2 regions of the Bacillus sp. PK6-013 genome follow, and region 2 is predicted to be linked to the other one. Evidence: a T-box and tRNA genes for the amino acid it is inferred to sense, from the RefSeq annotation. Region 2 holds a T-box; the other holds one or more tRNA genes.
The links. The T-box of region 2 lies ahead of M1E03_RS06800 (valine--tRNA ligase). A T-box ahead of a tRNA ligase gene usually reads a tRNA of that ligase, here a tRNA-Val.
Positions count from the first base shown of each region.

Region 1 (7,652 bases), 1.6 Mb from region 2:
TCATCAGCTTGTAATCATCATAATCAGTGACGCGGCCGCCCTCAACAAACATTGTAAAGTGCCATCTTCCGTTTACACCCTTTACCCAGCCGTAGCGGTCGCCGTTATGCTCGAAATGATACGGCTTTGCTTCAGCGAGGCTCCAGCCGAGGCGGTTTTCCAGCTCGTTTTTGACCGTTTCCAAGCCGAGGCGGTCAATTGTGTACTTGAAGCGGGCATTTTTGCGAACCGAGCGGTTTCCGTAGTCCCGCTGAATCGTAATCGTTTTTTCGGCGACATCATATAACTGATCAGGCTTGCAGAAGCCAATGACTTTGGCAAGCTGCGGATACGTTGCTTTGTCTCCATGGGTCATGCCCATGCCGCCGCCGATCGCGACGTTGAAGCCGATGAGTTTGTCATCCTCCACAATCGCGATAAACCCAAGATCCTGGGAAAATACGTCGATATCATTTGACGGCGGAACGGCGATGCCGATTTTGAATTTCCGCGGCAGATACAGCGGTCCGTACATCGGTTCGACTTCTTCCGCATCAGGCGTGCCGGCCACTTTTTCTTCATCAAGCCAGATTTCATGATACGCACGTGTGCGCGGCAGGAGGTCATCACTCAGCTTTTTCGACCATTCATACACTTCTCTGTGGATTTCTGATTGATACGGATTGGAAGCGCACATGACGTTCCGGTTAACATCCCCGCATGCTGCAATCGTATCCAGCATGGCTGAATGGATCGATTGAATCGTTTTTTTCATGTTCCATTTTAAAATGCCGTGCATTTGGAAGGTTTCCCGGGTTGTCAGCTTCAATGTGCCATTTCCGTATTTCCGGGCAAGCTCATCCATGACAAGCCACTGCTCAGGCGTTGCGACACCGCCCGGCATCCGGACGCGCAGCATGAACTGATACGCCGGCTCAAGCTTTTGCTTTTGACGCTCATTGCGGAGATCGCGGTCATCCTGCAAATAGCTGCCATGATGCTTCATCAGACGGTTGTCGTCATCGGAAATTCCGGCTGAAAGCGGCTCAAGCATCGATTCCTTCAGGGTGCCGCGCAAATAGTTGCTTTCTTTCTTAATGCGTTCTACATCACTCGGCGGGCCTTCAGGCGCTTTTAATATTTCGTTCCCCATGTTGAAAAAGTCCCCTTTCAATCAAAATCAGTATACATCGCGCTGATAACGTTTTTGCTTTTTCATTTCTGCCAGATAGGCTTCAGCTTCCTCGCGGCTTTTGCCGCCTTCTTTTTCGATAATTTCAAGCAATGCGTTCTGAACATCTTTGGCCATGTTGTTCTTGTCGCCGCAAACGTAGAAAGCCGCTCCTTCTTCAAGCCACTCAAACAGTTCTTTGCTGTGCTCAAGCATGCGGTGCTGTACATATACTTTTTCTTCCGTATCCCGCGAGAACGCGACATCCATTTTTGTCAGCACGCCGTCACTCAGCCACTTTTGCCATTCTGTCTGATATAAGAAATCGGTGACGAAGTGCTGGTCGCCGAAGAACATCCACGATTTCCCCGGTGCTCCGGTTTCTTCGCGCTCCTGCATAAATGACCTAAACGGCGCAACACCTGTGCCCGGACCGACCATGATAATCGGAGCCTCCGGATTTTCCGGCAGCTTAAAGTTTTTATTCGGCTGAATAAAAACAGGCAGCGTGTCGCCAGGCTGAAGGCGTTCAGCACATAAAACCGAGCAGACCCCTTTTCGGTCTCTGCCGTGCGTATTGTAGCGGACAGCGCCGATCGTCAAATGCACCTCATCCGGATTTGCAGCGAAGCTTGATGCGATCGAATAAAGACGCGGCGGAATTTTTCGAAGAATCGAAACAAAATCCTGCGGAGCTACTGCGATCGGACCGAAATCCTGAACGAAATCAATCAGGTCGCGGCCTGCGATATATGCTTTTAATTGATCCGCGTTTTCCTGAGCGACAAGCTCGCGTAGCTTTTCATTTGCAATGAGTTCTGCCGCCTGCTGAATAAATTTTTTTGTCAGCACCGTAATTTCATAGTAAGAAGTCAACGCTTCTTTCAGGGAAAGGTTTTCCCCTTGATCAACCGTGACGGTAGCATTCGGATCCCATTTCAGCTCGGCCAGCAGCATGTCGACGAGTTCCGGGTCATTTTCCGGAAAAATGCCGAGCGCATCGCCAGGTTCATAAGTCAGGCCTGAGCCTTCGAGCGATAATTCAAGGTGGCGCGTTTCTTTATTTGATCCGCGGCCGTTTAAATTCAAATTTTCCAGCACTTCCGCTCTGAACGGATTTTTTCTCGAATATACCGTTTCTCCTCCTGCTGCTTGCGGTGCTGCCGTTTGAGCAGGTGCTGAGCTTGCGCCCTGTTCCTGTCCTTCGTTTAAACTTGAGATGACACCCTCAAGCCATGCTGCAGCCGGTTCATCATAATCGAGATCGCAATCGACGCGCGGATGGAGCCTTGTGCCCCCCAGCTCACCAAGCCGCTGATCAAACTCTTTTCCGGTCTGGCAGAAAAATTCATACGACGTGTCGCCAAGAGCCAGCACAGAATAACGGAAATCATCGAGCTTCGGAGCCCGTCTGCCATGGAGAAATTCATGGAATGACAGCGCGTTGTCCGGCGGATCCCCTTCTCCGTGCGTGCTGACGACGATGAGAAGGTTTTTTAATTTTTTCAATTGGTTCGGCTTAAAATCGCTCATTGCAGAGACGGTGACTTGAAAGCCCCGTTCTGTAAGCGTCTTAGCCGCGTTTTCAGCAAGTCCCTGTGCATTTCCTGTCTGCGACCCGAATAAAATGGTCACTTCTTTGGAAACAGGCTGGGCCGGACTTGCAGCCGGAGCTTCCGCCGGCAATGTTTCAAGCGCCGCCGCGGCATCGGCGGTTTGCACAGCCGCCAGATAACCGCTCAGCCAGGCTTTTTGTGATGCCGTCAAAGTTGGCAGAAGGCGGTTGAGGAGCTCTGCCTGCTCCTGGTTAAAAGGACTGTTCATTACCTGAAGTTGCAACGATATCCACCTCACTAAGGAATAAAAAAATTATGACTTGTTTGAAACGGAAAAGGATTACATTCATCATATATCCACTATTCCTATAAATCAAATCGGTTTTATTGACGCAAAACATCTGTCGATCACGGCTTTGCTGCAAAGAAATATTGTAAGCGCTCACTCACCACGTCCCCTTTACCGCTCGGCGTCAGCCTGCTTCAAACCAAACATTCCTAAAAAAGATTCTAATTTAAAGTTTACTGGAATACTCAACATTAGTAAAATATATATTAATTATCACAGCTATTAAGAATTTTAATAAAGGAGAGATTCGTGTGCATTATGATGCGCTGAAGACATTCGTTACCCTTGCAGAAGTCAAAAATTTCACAAAAACGGCCGAGCTTCTTCTCATGTCGCAGCCGAGCGTGAGCATGCACATTAAAAATCTTGAAAAAGAGTTCCAGACGAAATTATTTGAACGCTCTCCGAAATATTTGAAAATCACGCCGACCGGTGAAATTTTATACGATCGCGCCAAACAAATGATCACCATATATGAACAAACGCGGCAGGACATTCTCGATCACCACAACTCGATCAAAGGCGAGCTGAAAATCGGCGCAAGCTTCACAATCGGCGAATACATTTTGCCATCGCTCTTGTTCGACCTTCAAAAAGAATATCCTGAGCTCGAACTCAAGGCCGTCATTGGAAACACGGAAGAAATCGTGCAGTCCGTCCGCCTGTACAAAGTGGACATCGGCTTGATCGAAGGCCAGACAAATGAAAAAGAGCTTTCTGTCCACGCCTTTATGCAGGACGAGTTGTTTATCACCGCTTCAAGTGATCACCCGCTTGCCGCCAAACAGGACGTGACAATGGCCGATCTGCAAAATCAAACGTGGGTAACACGCGAAGTCGGCTCAGGTACACGCGAATACTTAAACCATGTCATCCGTTCAAACGGTTTGAAAGTCAAGTCGTTTCTGACGATCAGCAGCAACCAGGGGATCAAAGAAACGCTCATGACAGGCATCGGACTGTCACTCCTGTCTGAAAGCGTCATTGAAAGAGACGTGCAGCATGGAAACCTTTCCGTGCTCCGGCTGAAAAATCAAACCTTTACCAGGACGCTTTCATATATATATTCACCCGTTATGCAAGACAAAAAAAATGTAAAAACCTTTATTAACGCTTTGAACCAAAGAACAGCTTCGGAATGATGATCCGTTCTTCCTGCCCGCTTCACGAAATGTTTGTTTTCGTTTGTCCAATGTGTGAATCATCACTGGAAACGATTGACTGCCGGCTGGAGATGCCATATCCTGGAACTATCACATAGGAAAAGAGATGATGGTTATGAAGTGGTTAAGTAAAAGTTTAGTTGCTTCATCATTACTGGCAGGTATGCTTGCTGTTTCGGGAAGTCCCATGCATGTACAAGCCCAGGAACTCTCTAAAACTGAAAGTCTCTCTTCTCACGCATCTGCACAAGGAATCTTCGCCCCTCAGGCGATCGTCATCAACAGGCCGATGAAAGTCGGACAGGAAGATCAATACGTCGGCATTTCAAACGTGTCCTACAGCGGCAGCGCCATTACCGTCAGCGTCACCTCGGACCGCGTGTACGTAAAAGCCGTCAGCCCAGGCAAAGCGACATTTTCGTATCTCAATTCATTGGGACAGCTGGTCATCAACAATATTACGGTCACCCGATAACACTTAAATCCGCGGGAGAAATCTCCTTCCCGCGGATGTTTGATCAACTCCAACATTCACCGCGTCTATTCTAAAATAAAAACACCAATCAGATAGAATTGGTGTTTTTGCCGTCAACGTATTTAATTATTTTCGCCGGATTTCCGCCGACGATGGCATTGTCCGGGACATCTTTTGTCACGACGGCTCCGGAAGCTATCACTGCATTGTCGCCGACCTTGACGCCGGGATTGATGACCGCTCTGCCGCCAATCCAGACGTTACGTCCGATGATGACAGGTATCCCGTACTCCGCACCGCTTATCCTTTCGGACGGATCAAGCGGATGGGACGCCGTATAAATATGAACGCCCGGTCCGAGCATACAATGATCGCCTATCCGGATTTCGCATACATCGAGGAAAACACAGTCAAAATTGGCGAAGAAATTTTCCCCGACATGTATATTAAAACCGTAATCACAGCGAAACACCGGTTCGATGTGGAGCGTTTCCCCTGTTGAACCAAACAGCTCTTTGATCAGCTTGGTCCTTTTATTGTCGTCGATTTCGTTCGAATGGTTGAATTCATTCGTAATGTTGCGCGCCTTGAGTCTGTCATGGCACAGCACCGGATCAGAAGCAAGATAAAGCTCTCCGTCCAGCATTTTTTGCTTTTCTGTTTTCATTGGTTTTTTAGTCTCCTTAACTGCATTTTGATATTGGCTACATCAATTGCAACACGAGATTGAACACTTTTACAATAAAATAGACATTGATGAGCAGCAAAAGCAAGATAACAGCCTTCCGCTTCTCATGTTTAATTTCATAAACGAATTTCCACATAAAAAAGATTGCTAAAAATACGATTAAAATACTATCAACACTTTTAAGTATCAGATCCATCCAATTCCTGCTCCCTTTTGACTTCTATATAAGACAATATTTTCATAACGCGCGGCGTACTGCAAGACTCTTTCCCAGCTCTCAAAAAAAAAATCGAAAAACTGTTGACGAACCCATCTAATCTGCATATAATAGAACTTGTCAGCAAAACAAATACCCAGTGTTACATATCATGATTCCGTAGCTCAGCTGGGAGAGCGCTACCTTGACAGGGTAGAGGTCGCTGGTTCGAGCCCAGTCGGAATCATACCGAATCGAAACGGCAGGAAAACGTTGATTTTCAACGGAGTTCCTGCCGTTTTTGCGTTTGATTTTTTTCAATTCCCACCTCTCGACACTCTGTCTTCATTCCACAAAAAACAGCCTCTATTTGAAAGAGTTATGGTAAAATATTCTTTGTACAAAGTTCGGGCTCACTCAAGGGAAGTTGGCTCATCCCCTATGAAAGGGGGTGATGCTTATGACAGCATACGAAACAATCTCGTTAATGATTGCTTTCGGCATGTTAATTGCCGTGTTGTCGAAGAAAGAAAAATAGACTTCCCTTGAGCCCTGGTAAAGTTCAAAGGGAAGTCTATATTTAAAATGACTGAGCCAAGCCCTTGTTGGGCCGCTTTGTACACTCGACTCGACTGTTGGCGCAGTCGGGTCTTTTTTATTTTATGCATTTCTTTTTAAAAAATACACCTGAACGTTTGAGCGATACGTTGATGACACACCTGTGGTCTTTTTATGATTTTGACAGTCTATCTTCAAATTCATATTACCAATTTCAACCCACTAAATCAACTAATAGTGTCATCCACCTCTCGGGATAAATGAAAATATTCGAGCGTAAACCGTGCTTCTTCTTCCAACGCTTTTGAACATCCACATTATTTGTTCATAATTCACAACATCCAAAATACTCCAAAATAAGTCGAATTAATCACTTCCAACTCTTTACAATTCAGACGAAAAAATGACTTTTGTTTGATTGTTTTTTAAATATGGATATTTTCTGGGTTTTTCGCTTTATTTCAGGACTACAAAACAAGTCCTTTGTCTGATTGAGAGAGACCGAACCCCTGCTAAAATAAAGTGCGTGTTGTTGGGAAATATTTCTCAAAGGAGGACCGATTGTTAAAGGACATCGAGATTTGAAAGGAGAACAACTGTGGCTAAGACGATTATTTCTGGTTTTATTTTATTTTTTCTGCTTATTTTTTCGGGAGCTGAGCCAACATCAGCGGCTTTTTGGGATACAAAAGGAGACAACGTTATTCATGATCCTTCCATGATTAAAGAAGGAAATACATGGTATACATTCGGTACTGGTATCGGCAATGGAATCCGCGTCATCAAATCGACAGACGGAAAAACGTGGAGCCCAGCGCCAAGTATTTTTACAACTCCATTATCATGGTGGAAAAAGTACGTGCCAAACCATGAAAAAAACCAATGGGCGCCTGATATCAGCTATTACAATGGTCGCTATTGGCTTTATTATGCGATATCCGCGTTCGGCTCCAATACTTCGGCGATCGGACTGGCTTCAACAGACCGGATCTCTTCCGGAAATTGGCGCGACGACGGGCTTGTCACCCGGACGACGACCTCGAACAATTATAATGCGATCGACCCTGAGTTAGTCATTGATAAAGAAGGAAATCCGTGGCTGTCCTTCGGCTCGTTTTGGAGCGGCATCAAGCTGACAAAGCTTGATAAAAAAACAATGAAACCTACAGGGAAGGTTTATTCGATCGCATCAAGGCCGAGCCATGGCGGAGCGGTTGAAGCGCCGTCTATCACATATAAAAACGGCTACTATTATTTATTCGTTTCGTTCGATAAATGCTGTCAAGGTGTGAACAGCACGTATAAAATCGCTTACGGCCGCTCAACAAAAATTACGGGACCTTACTATGACAAAAGCGGCAAGAAAATGACGGAAGGCGGAGGCACAATCCTCGACTCCGGAAACGACCAATGGAAGGGCCCGGGCGGCGCAGATATCGTGAACGGCAACATCATCGTCAGACATGGTTATGATGCGCTTGACAATGGAGCGCCTAAGCTGCTGATTAATGATTTAT
Region 1 is NZ_CP096417.1:2,930,932-2,938,583, forward strand. It holds gene cysI (assimilatory sulfite reductase (NADPH) hemoprotein subunit) at 1-1,132, opposite strand, end outside; gene M1E03_RS14835 (assimilatory sulfite reductase (NADPH) flavoprotein subunit) at 1,160-2,989, opposite strand; gene M1E03_RS14840 (LysR family transcriptional regulator) at 3,307-4,197, shown strand; gene M1E03_RS14845 (hypothetical protein) at 4,334-4,693, shown strand; gene M1E03_RS14850 (maltose acetyltransferase domain-containing protein) at 4,782-5,360, opposite strand; gene M1E03_RS14855 (hypothetical protein) at 5,398-5,577, opposite strand; tRNA gene M1E03_RS14860 (tRNA-Val) at 5,752-5,824, shown strand; gene M1E03_RS14865 (hypothetical protein) at 6,065-6,115, shown strand; gene M1E03_RS14870 (glycoside hydrolase family 43 protein) at 6,734-7,652, shown strand, end outside.
Region 1: it encodes a tRNA-Val, which carries the amino acid that the T-box ahead of M1E03_RS06800 (valine--tRNA ligase) is inferred to sense. The anticodon was not compared.

Region 2 (7,652 bases):
GATATAAACGAGAGGCCTGTTCAATACCTTCTCAAACCGGCCGGGCCATCCCGCCTTATGAATGCCGCGTTTCAGCTCTTCTTCGCTGATGGCCGCATGTTTTTCGGCTGTCAGCCATTCGGCCGCAAGTATGGCCAAAGACGCGTTTTGCCGCTGATGGGTGCCGATCAGGCTTGTTTCAATTCTTTCATAACGATGTAACGGTGTTTTCAGTGAAAACTGCTCTCCATCGGGCAGTGAACGCTCTCCGGACAGCTCGCAATCCTCATGAAGGGATATAAAAGCAGATTCTGTCTCCATCGCCTTTCGCTTTATCACTTCAGCTGCTTCACGCTGATGAACGGCTGTGATAACAGGAACGCCGTGTTTGATGATTCCCGCCTTTTCTGCGGCAATCTCTTTCAGCGTGCCGCCTAATATTGCCATATGGTCATGGCCGATCGAAGTGATGACCGTTAACATCGGCTTCACGACGTTTGTCGAATCCAAACGGCCGCCTAATCCCGTTTCAAAAATAACAAAATCGGTGCGCCGGTATTTAGCAAAATATAAAAATGCGCATGCCGTAATAATTTCAAATTCGGTGGCTGCTCCGAATTCGGTTTTTTCAAGCTCAAGGACGAGAGGCCCGACCTCATTAAAGAGCGCCGTCCATTCGTCGTCCGAGATCGGTGCGCCGTCAACGCTGATCCGTTCGTTAAAGGTAATGATATACGGTGATGTGAAGGTGCCTGCTGTATAACCGGCTTCATTTAATACCGTACGGAGAAAAGCGATCGTTGAACCTTTTCCGTTTGTTCCGGCGACATGAATCGCATTAAGCTTTTTCTCGGGGTGCCCGAGCTTTCTCAGCAGCCATTCCATTCGTTCCAAACCCGGCTTCACGCCGAATTTAAGCCTTCCGTTAATCCAGCTGAGTGCTTCATCAAACGTTTTGAACAAGCGAATTCCTTCCCTTCAATTGATGAAGGTGTTTTCCAGCATCTTTAGAAAGACCTGGAAAACACCTCCTTTTTTCGTTGATTAATTTTTCAATTCGGCAATCCTTTTTTCTACAGCTTCACGTTTTGCCGTATAATCGGCTTCTTTCGCCCGCTCTTCTTCAATGACATGTGCAGGCGCCTTTTTCATAAATCCTTCGTTGCTTAATTTCTTTTGAACCCGTTCAACTTCCTTCGTCAGCTTATCGAGTTCTTTTTGCAGGCGGCTGATTTCTTCCTCAATGTTAATCAGACCTTCGAGCGGCAAAATCAGCTCGGCGCCGGATACGACAGCGGTCATCGCTTTATCGACCGCCTGAATATCCGTTCCGATTTGAAGAAGGCTCGGATTCGTAAAGCGTTCCACGTACGAACGGTTTTCTTCAAGTCGTTCGGCGATTTCCGGCGTGCTTGTTTTAATATAAAGCTCAATCTGCTTGCTAAGCGGCGTGTTGACTTCGCTCCGGATGTTCCGTACAGCGCGGATGACTTCAACGAGAAGCTTCATATCCGCCGCTGCTTCGGTGTCCGTATATTCTTTAACAGCTTCAGGCCACTTGGCGACTGTAATGGATTCCCCTTCGTGAGGAAGATGCTGCCAGATCTCCTCCGTCAGGAAAGGCATAAACGGATGCAACAGGCGCATCGTTTGATCCAGCACATACGCTAAAATAGAGCGGGTCGTCTTTTTCGCCGCTTCATCTTCACCGTAAAGCGGAAGTTTAGCCATTTCGATGTACCAGTCGCAGAAATCATCCCAGATAAAATTGTAGAGATGGCGGCCAACCTCGCCGAATTCGTACTTGTCAGCCAGCTGTGTCACAGTTTCAATCGTTTCGTTCAACCTTGTTAAAATCCACTTATCGGCAACTGATTTTTCTCCTGACAGATCAAGCTCTTCGTATGTCATGCCGTCCATGTTCATCAGGGCGAACCTTGATGCGTTCCAAATCTTGTTCGCAAAATTCCATGTTGACTCCACTTTTTCAAAGCTGAAGCGTAAATCCTGCCCTGGAGAGCTTCCCGTCGCAAGGAAGTAGCGCAGCGAATCCGCTCCGTACTTATCGATCACATCCATCGGATCGACGCCGTTTCCGAGCGATTTGCTCATTTTGCGGCCCTGGTCATCGCGGATAAGCCCGTGGATCAAAACATCTTTAAACGGACGTTCTCCGGTAAATTCGATACCTTGGAAGATCATTCTGGATACCCAGAAGAAAATGATATCGTATCCTGTGACAAGGACGTTCGTCGGATAGTAACGCTTGAAATCTTCCTCATCGATATCCGGCCAGCCCATCGTTGAAAACGGCCAAAGAGCGGAACTGAACCATGTGTCAAGAACGTCTTTGTCCTGCTCCCAGTTTTCGGCATCTTCAGGAGCTTCAGCTCCCACATAGATTTCCCTCGTTTCTTTATGGTACCACGCAGGAATACGGTGGCCCCACCAAAGCTGGCGGGAAATGCACCAGTCGCGGATATTTTCCATCCAGTGCAGATACGTTTTTTCAAAACGGTCAGGGACGAAGTTGACTTTTCCTTCGCTTTTTTGCAATTCGATGGCGGCATCGGCAAGCGGCTGCATTTGCACGAACCACTGCGTTGACAAATACGGCTCAACGACTGCTCCGCTGCGTTCGCTGTGGCCGACCGAATGCGTATGTTCTTCAATCTTGAACAGCACGCCCTCTTCCTGAAGATCTTTCACGATCTGCTTGCGGCATTCAAAACGGTCCATGCCTTTATATTGAAGCGCCTTGTCATTCATTGTGCCGTCTTCATTCATAACGAGAATGCGTTCAAGGTTGTGGCGGTTTCCGATTTCAAAGTCGTTCGGATCATGGGCAGGTGTAATTTTGACGGCACCTGAGCCGAATTCCATATCGACGTAGTCGTCTCCGACAATCGGAATTTCTCTTCCTGTGATCGGCAGAATAACCGTTTTTCCGATTAGGTGTTTGTACCGCTCGTCTTCCGGATGTACCGCAACCGCTGTATCGCCGAGCATCGTTTCCGGACGGGTCGTCGCAATTTCAATCGAGCCTGAACCGTCTTTCAACGGATAGCGCATATGATAGAACGCGCCTTGTACGTCTTTATAGATGACTTCGATGTCAGACAGAGCCGTTTTAGTGGCCGGGTCCCAGTTAATGATATATTCTCCGCGGTAAATCAGCCCTTTTTCATATAGCTTCACAAATACTTCGCGAACCGCTTTAGAAAGCCCTTCATCAAGGGTGAAACGCTCCCTTGAATAGTCAAGGCCAAGCCCGATTTTCGCCCATTGGCTGCGAATAAAATCGGCATATTCCTCTTTCCATTTCCATGTTTCTTCAAGGAATTTTTCGCGGCCGAGATCATAGCGCGTTTTTCCTTCTTCGCGAAGCTTCGCTTCTACTTTTGCCTGAGTTGCAATACCGGCGTGATCCATACCCGGCAGCCAGAGCACGTCATAGCCCTGCATCCGTTTCATTCTTGTCACGATATCCTGCAAGGTGGAATCCCAAGCATGCCCCAAGTGCAGCTTACCCGTCACATTCGGCGGGGGAATGACAACGGTGTACGGTTCTTTTTCAGGGTCGTTTTTCGCTTCAAAAAATTTGCCGTTCACCCAATAGTCGTATCTGTCTTTTTCAACTGCAGACGGATCGTATTTTGTCGGCATCGTCAGTTCTTGATTATCCATTTTCAAACCTCCAACAGTATTAAACGGCTGAACAATAAAAAAGAGCCCTCTCGATCCTGTTAAAAGGACGAAGAGAACTCTCTCGCGGTACCACCTTTTTTCATGAATGCGAAAAAAACGCATTCACGCACTTAAATGGGATAACGGGACTTTCCCGAATTTCTCTACTTTTTGTTCGAGAAATTGCGCTCCTGGGCGACCTTCCAAAAAAGACTGACTGGGAGCCTTTCAGCGAACCGGCTTCCCTCTCTGCAAGCGTCTGTTTTTGTACTCTTCCCATTCAAAGCGGGTGATCATTGACTTTTCAGCACGTACTTTTTCTTTTTCTTATATTACTAAATCTTTTTCATTTTCGTCAATCATCTTTTCCGTTTTTCTCTTGTTTTATACGATACTGGGCCATGCACACAAGCTCCTTTTCCTCATATGATGCTGTAACGATAAGGAGAGGAGGCATAAGATGCGAAAAAAATTCAACACACATTCATTCCAGCCGTGGCTGAAGCAAGTCAGGCTTGTTGCTGTTCAAGTCGTCCTCCCGATCACGATCTTCCAGGGCATACGCACGATCATCTTTCCGACCACATTTGATGTCCTCCTTTTGGGCATTCTCATATTCCTTGCGTGCGCCTTTCACCTTGACTGGATATAAGCACGAAAAAAGTCCGCATCATGATGATGGGGACTCTGTTTCTTCCTGCAGTTTTCTGTTTTCTTCCGTCTCGTGAATGTTCATCACAAGCGGTTCGGCGTTTTTCATTTGCCAGTACGCCTTCAAAAGCATTGTACAGGCTTCTTTTTCTCCGGGCCCCTTCTCAAGGTCGTAGCGGTTCAGCACACCGTATACAGGCCCGGGGTAAGCCATATAGCTGAGGAATAAGCTGATTTCTTCCTCCCGCAAAGGATAGACATTGTGATACGTATAAAACCAGTTTACACATTCCGTGCACATCACGGGATTCGTCTTAAACATTCTTGTGAAAAATACGATGAGATCGTTCGCTGGGGGCCCGTGTCCCGCTTTCTCAAAGTTCGTAAAGTAACCCGTTCCGGTATCGTTATAGAGAAAATGCCGGACGGACAGCTGCCCGTGGTTTAAAACCATTCTCGAAGACTCTTTGTCTTTCATGGTCTCATACCACTCTTCAAGGCGGGCAAGCGCAAAGTCTGCAGCTGATATCGTCTCTTTGAAATACATGGCTGCCTGAAGCTGGAACGGGGACATATACCATTCGTTTTCCGCTCTTGAGATGAATTCTTCATATTTCTGTTTTTGCTGTTCCCATTTCCGTTTTGTCCGTTCATAGTGCCCGAGTATTTCTTCCCGCCTCACACCGAGCTCTTTTTCCGTTCGCTGGTGAAGAAGAGCGATTTCTTTAAACATATATTCGTGTTTTTGGTCAAGCTCTTCCTCTCTTTCAAGGGTAAGCCAAGGCATGAGATAACAGACATCTTCTCCGGCTTGCGTTAAAAATTCGCCCGTGCGGTTTCGATAGACGGGGACAAACTGCCTGTAGCCTTTTTCCTCCAGCATGATCATCTGTTCTGTGAAGCGGGCGTTTCTTGAAGCCGCCAATTTTTTCAGGGCGAATACACCGTGATCCGTATACACTTTCCATACCTTTGGACTGACCGATTCCATATATTCAGGCGTAAGACCGTACTCATTTAAAACAGACTGGATGCCTTCCATCGGCTTCACCACATTTTTATCAATGCATTAGGCATGGCTATTTTGATAATCCGGTATATAAAGGATCTGTCCCTCTTTTAATTCCTCGTCAAGGGAAAGGGAATTCATCCGGATGAGCTGCTGGACATTAATATCATAGCGCTCGCACAAAAGATCAATGGTATCGTTTTGCTGAACGATGCACATCCTCATTCGAGTAAACTCCTCCTCTCCCTGTTTTGTAAACAGCTTTGTCAAATAGAGAGCATTGTCATTCTCCTTAGCTGACACTTCCTGGTCGTCTGCTGCCGGCATCTCATCTCTTTCTTCTTCAGGCTCCGTCTGCTCATGAAACGAATATTCAGGGATTTCAATGGTATGTCCGGCTTCCTCTTCTTCATCAATCGCTTCTGCTTTCTGTGTCACTTCAACTTCAAACGTCTCAGGCTCCCTGTCATTCTGGTCTTCCTCCAAAAGAGGCGGAACACCGTAGAACGGGGTTTCTTTCGGGTCATCATGAGTTTGATAAGCCCTTTGGAGCGGCTCCGGCTCTGCTTCCGCTTCTTCCCTTTTTAACTCGTATTCTTCCGGCTTTGCTTCTTTCTCCTCTTTCAGCTCATATTCTTCCGGCTTTGCTTCCACTTTCTCCCTAATTAGCTCGTGTTCTTCCGGCTTTGCTTCTTTCTCCTCTTTCAGCTCATATTCTTCCGGCTTTGCTTCTACTTTCTCCCTTTTCAGCTCATATTCTTCCGGTTTTGCTTCTACTTTCTCCCTTTTCAGCTCATATTCTTCCGGCTTTGCTTCTACTTTCTCCCTTTTCAGCTCATATTCTTCCGGTTTTGCTTCTACTTTCTCCCTTTTCAGCTCATATTCTTCTTCCGGATGTTCAAGAGCGGCGTCTTTTGGATTTTCCATTTCACGCTTCGTCCGCTCTGCCGCAGACAAAGACGCTGTAAAAAACGGCTTTGTTTCCTCTGTATCGTCTCCGAGAAACGACTGGTAAATCGGAACCGCTTCCGCATCGGTATCAGTTTCTTCTGCTTCTTCATACGGCTGTTCTTCGTCCTGCTCTTCATAAGATCTGTCAAGCTGAATCAAAAATTCTTCCTCTTTACCCTGTTCTTCGTCGTTTGAAGGTGATCTGAAGGCAGGCTCAAGCTCCTCTTCCGGCTGGACGGCCGCAGGCATAGTACGCGGTTCTTCTTCTCCGGCTTCACCGCTTACATTCAAGAGGCCTTCAATCGCCAAATCAGCTTGAATCGTCAGCATTCTCGCATCTGTCAGCTGATAATCGAAAGCGTCAATAAAAACAAATACGTCGTTTAAATGATTGACCTTGTCTTTCGGGATGGTGATATCCACTGGGAAACAATGCGTCAGCTCTGCGCTGCCGTCCCCTTTCAGCTTTACATCTTCCACAAATCGGCTTGTCGCAGGCAGCTCTGCATATTCCCGGGTTTGATCTATGTTGTATTCGCCTGTCAGCTCTAATGACCCTCGTATGGATACATAATCATTTACTTCCTGAACGGTAATGTCAGGATCCAATGAAATCGATAATAATTCGGATACTTCCTGTCCTTTTTGAAAACAGATTGACTCTTCTACAGAAAATTGCAAACGATTGTTTTGCGGCAAACTGATATCCTCCCTTCACCTAATTTTTAAAATTAGATGTCAGTAAAGATGTATGAGAAAAGCAGGGAGAATATGAACAGAAAAATCATAAGCCGTTACCGGCACCATGCAAAAAAGAGCCGCCGGCAATGTCCGGCAGCCCTTTTCTTTATCTGGAGCGGCTGATTCTTTCGAATACGCGTTCAGCAGCTTGAATCGTATGCTCAATGTCGTCATCCGTATGAGCGGTTGACAAGAACAGCCCTTCAAACTGTGAAGGCGGGAGAAACACGCCTTCATCGGCCATCCCTTTATAATATTCGGCAAACAGTCCGAGATCAGACTGTTTCGCTGTATCATAATTGATGACCGGTTCATTTGTGAAGAAAAAGCCGATCATAGACCCCGCTCGATTAAATGTACACGGAATGCCATTTTTCTCGGCAGCTTCAGAAATTCCTTTTTCCAAACGGTCTGCTTTGCGGGAGAATTCCTGGTAGGATTCAGGAGTCAGCTGTTTCAATGTTTCGAGTCCGGCTGTCATGGCAAGCGGGTTGCCGGACAGCGTGCCGGCCTGATAGATCGGACCGCTCGGCGCAATTTTCTCCATGATTTCCGCCTTTCCTCCATAAGCGCCGACAGGAAGACCGCCGCCGATCACTTTTCCGAGGCAAGTCAAATCAGGCGTCACTCTGAA
Region 2 is NZ_CP096417.1:1,341,081-1,348,732, reverse strand. It holds gene M1E03_RS06805 (bifunctional folylpolyglutamate synthase/dihydrofolate synthase) at 1-942, opposite strand, end outside; gene M1E03_RS06800 (valine--tRNA ligase) at 1,024-3,666, opposite strand; T-box leader at 3,727-3,959, opposite strand; gene M1E03_RS06795 (hypothetical protein) at 4,127-4,318, shown strand; gene ysxE (spore coat protein YsxE) at 4,337-5,359, opposite strand; gene M1E03_RS06785 (LysM peptidoglycan-binding domain-containing protein) at 5,387-6,976, opposite strand; gene hemL (glutamate-1-semialdehyde 2,1-aminomutase) at 7,125-7,652, opposite strand, start outside.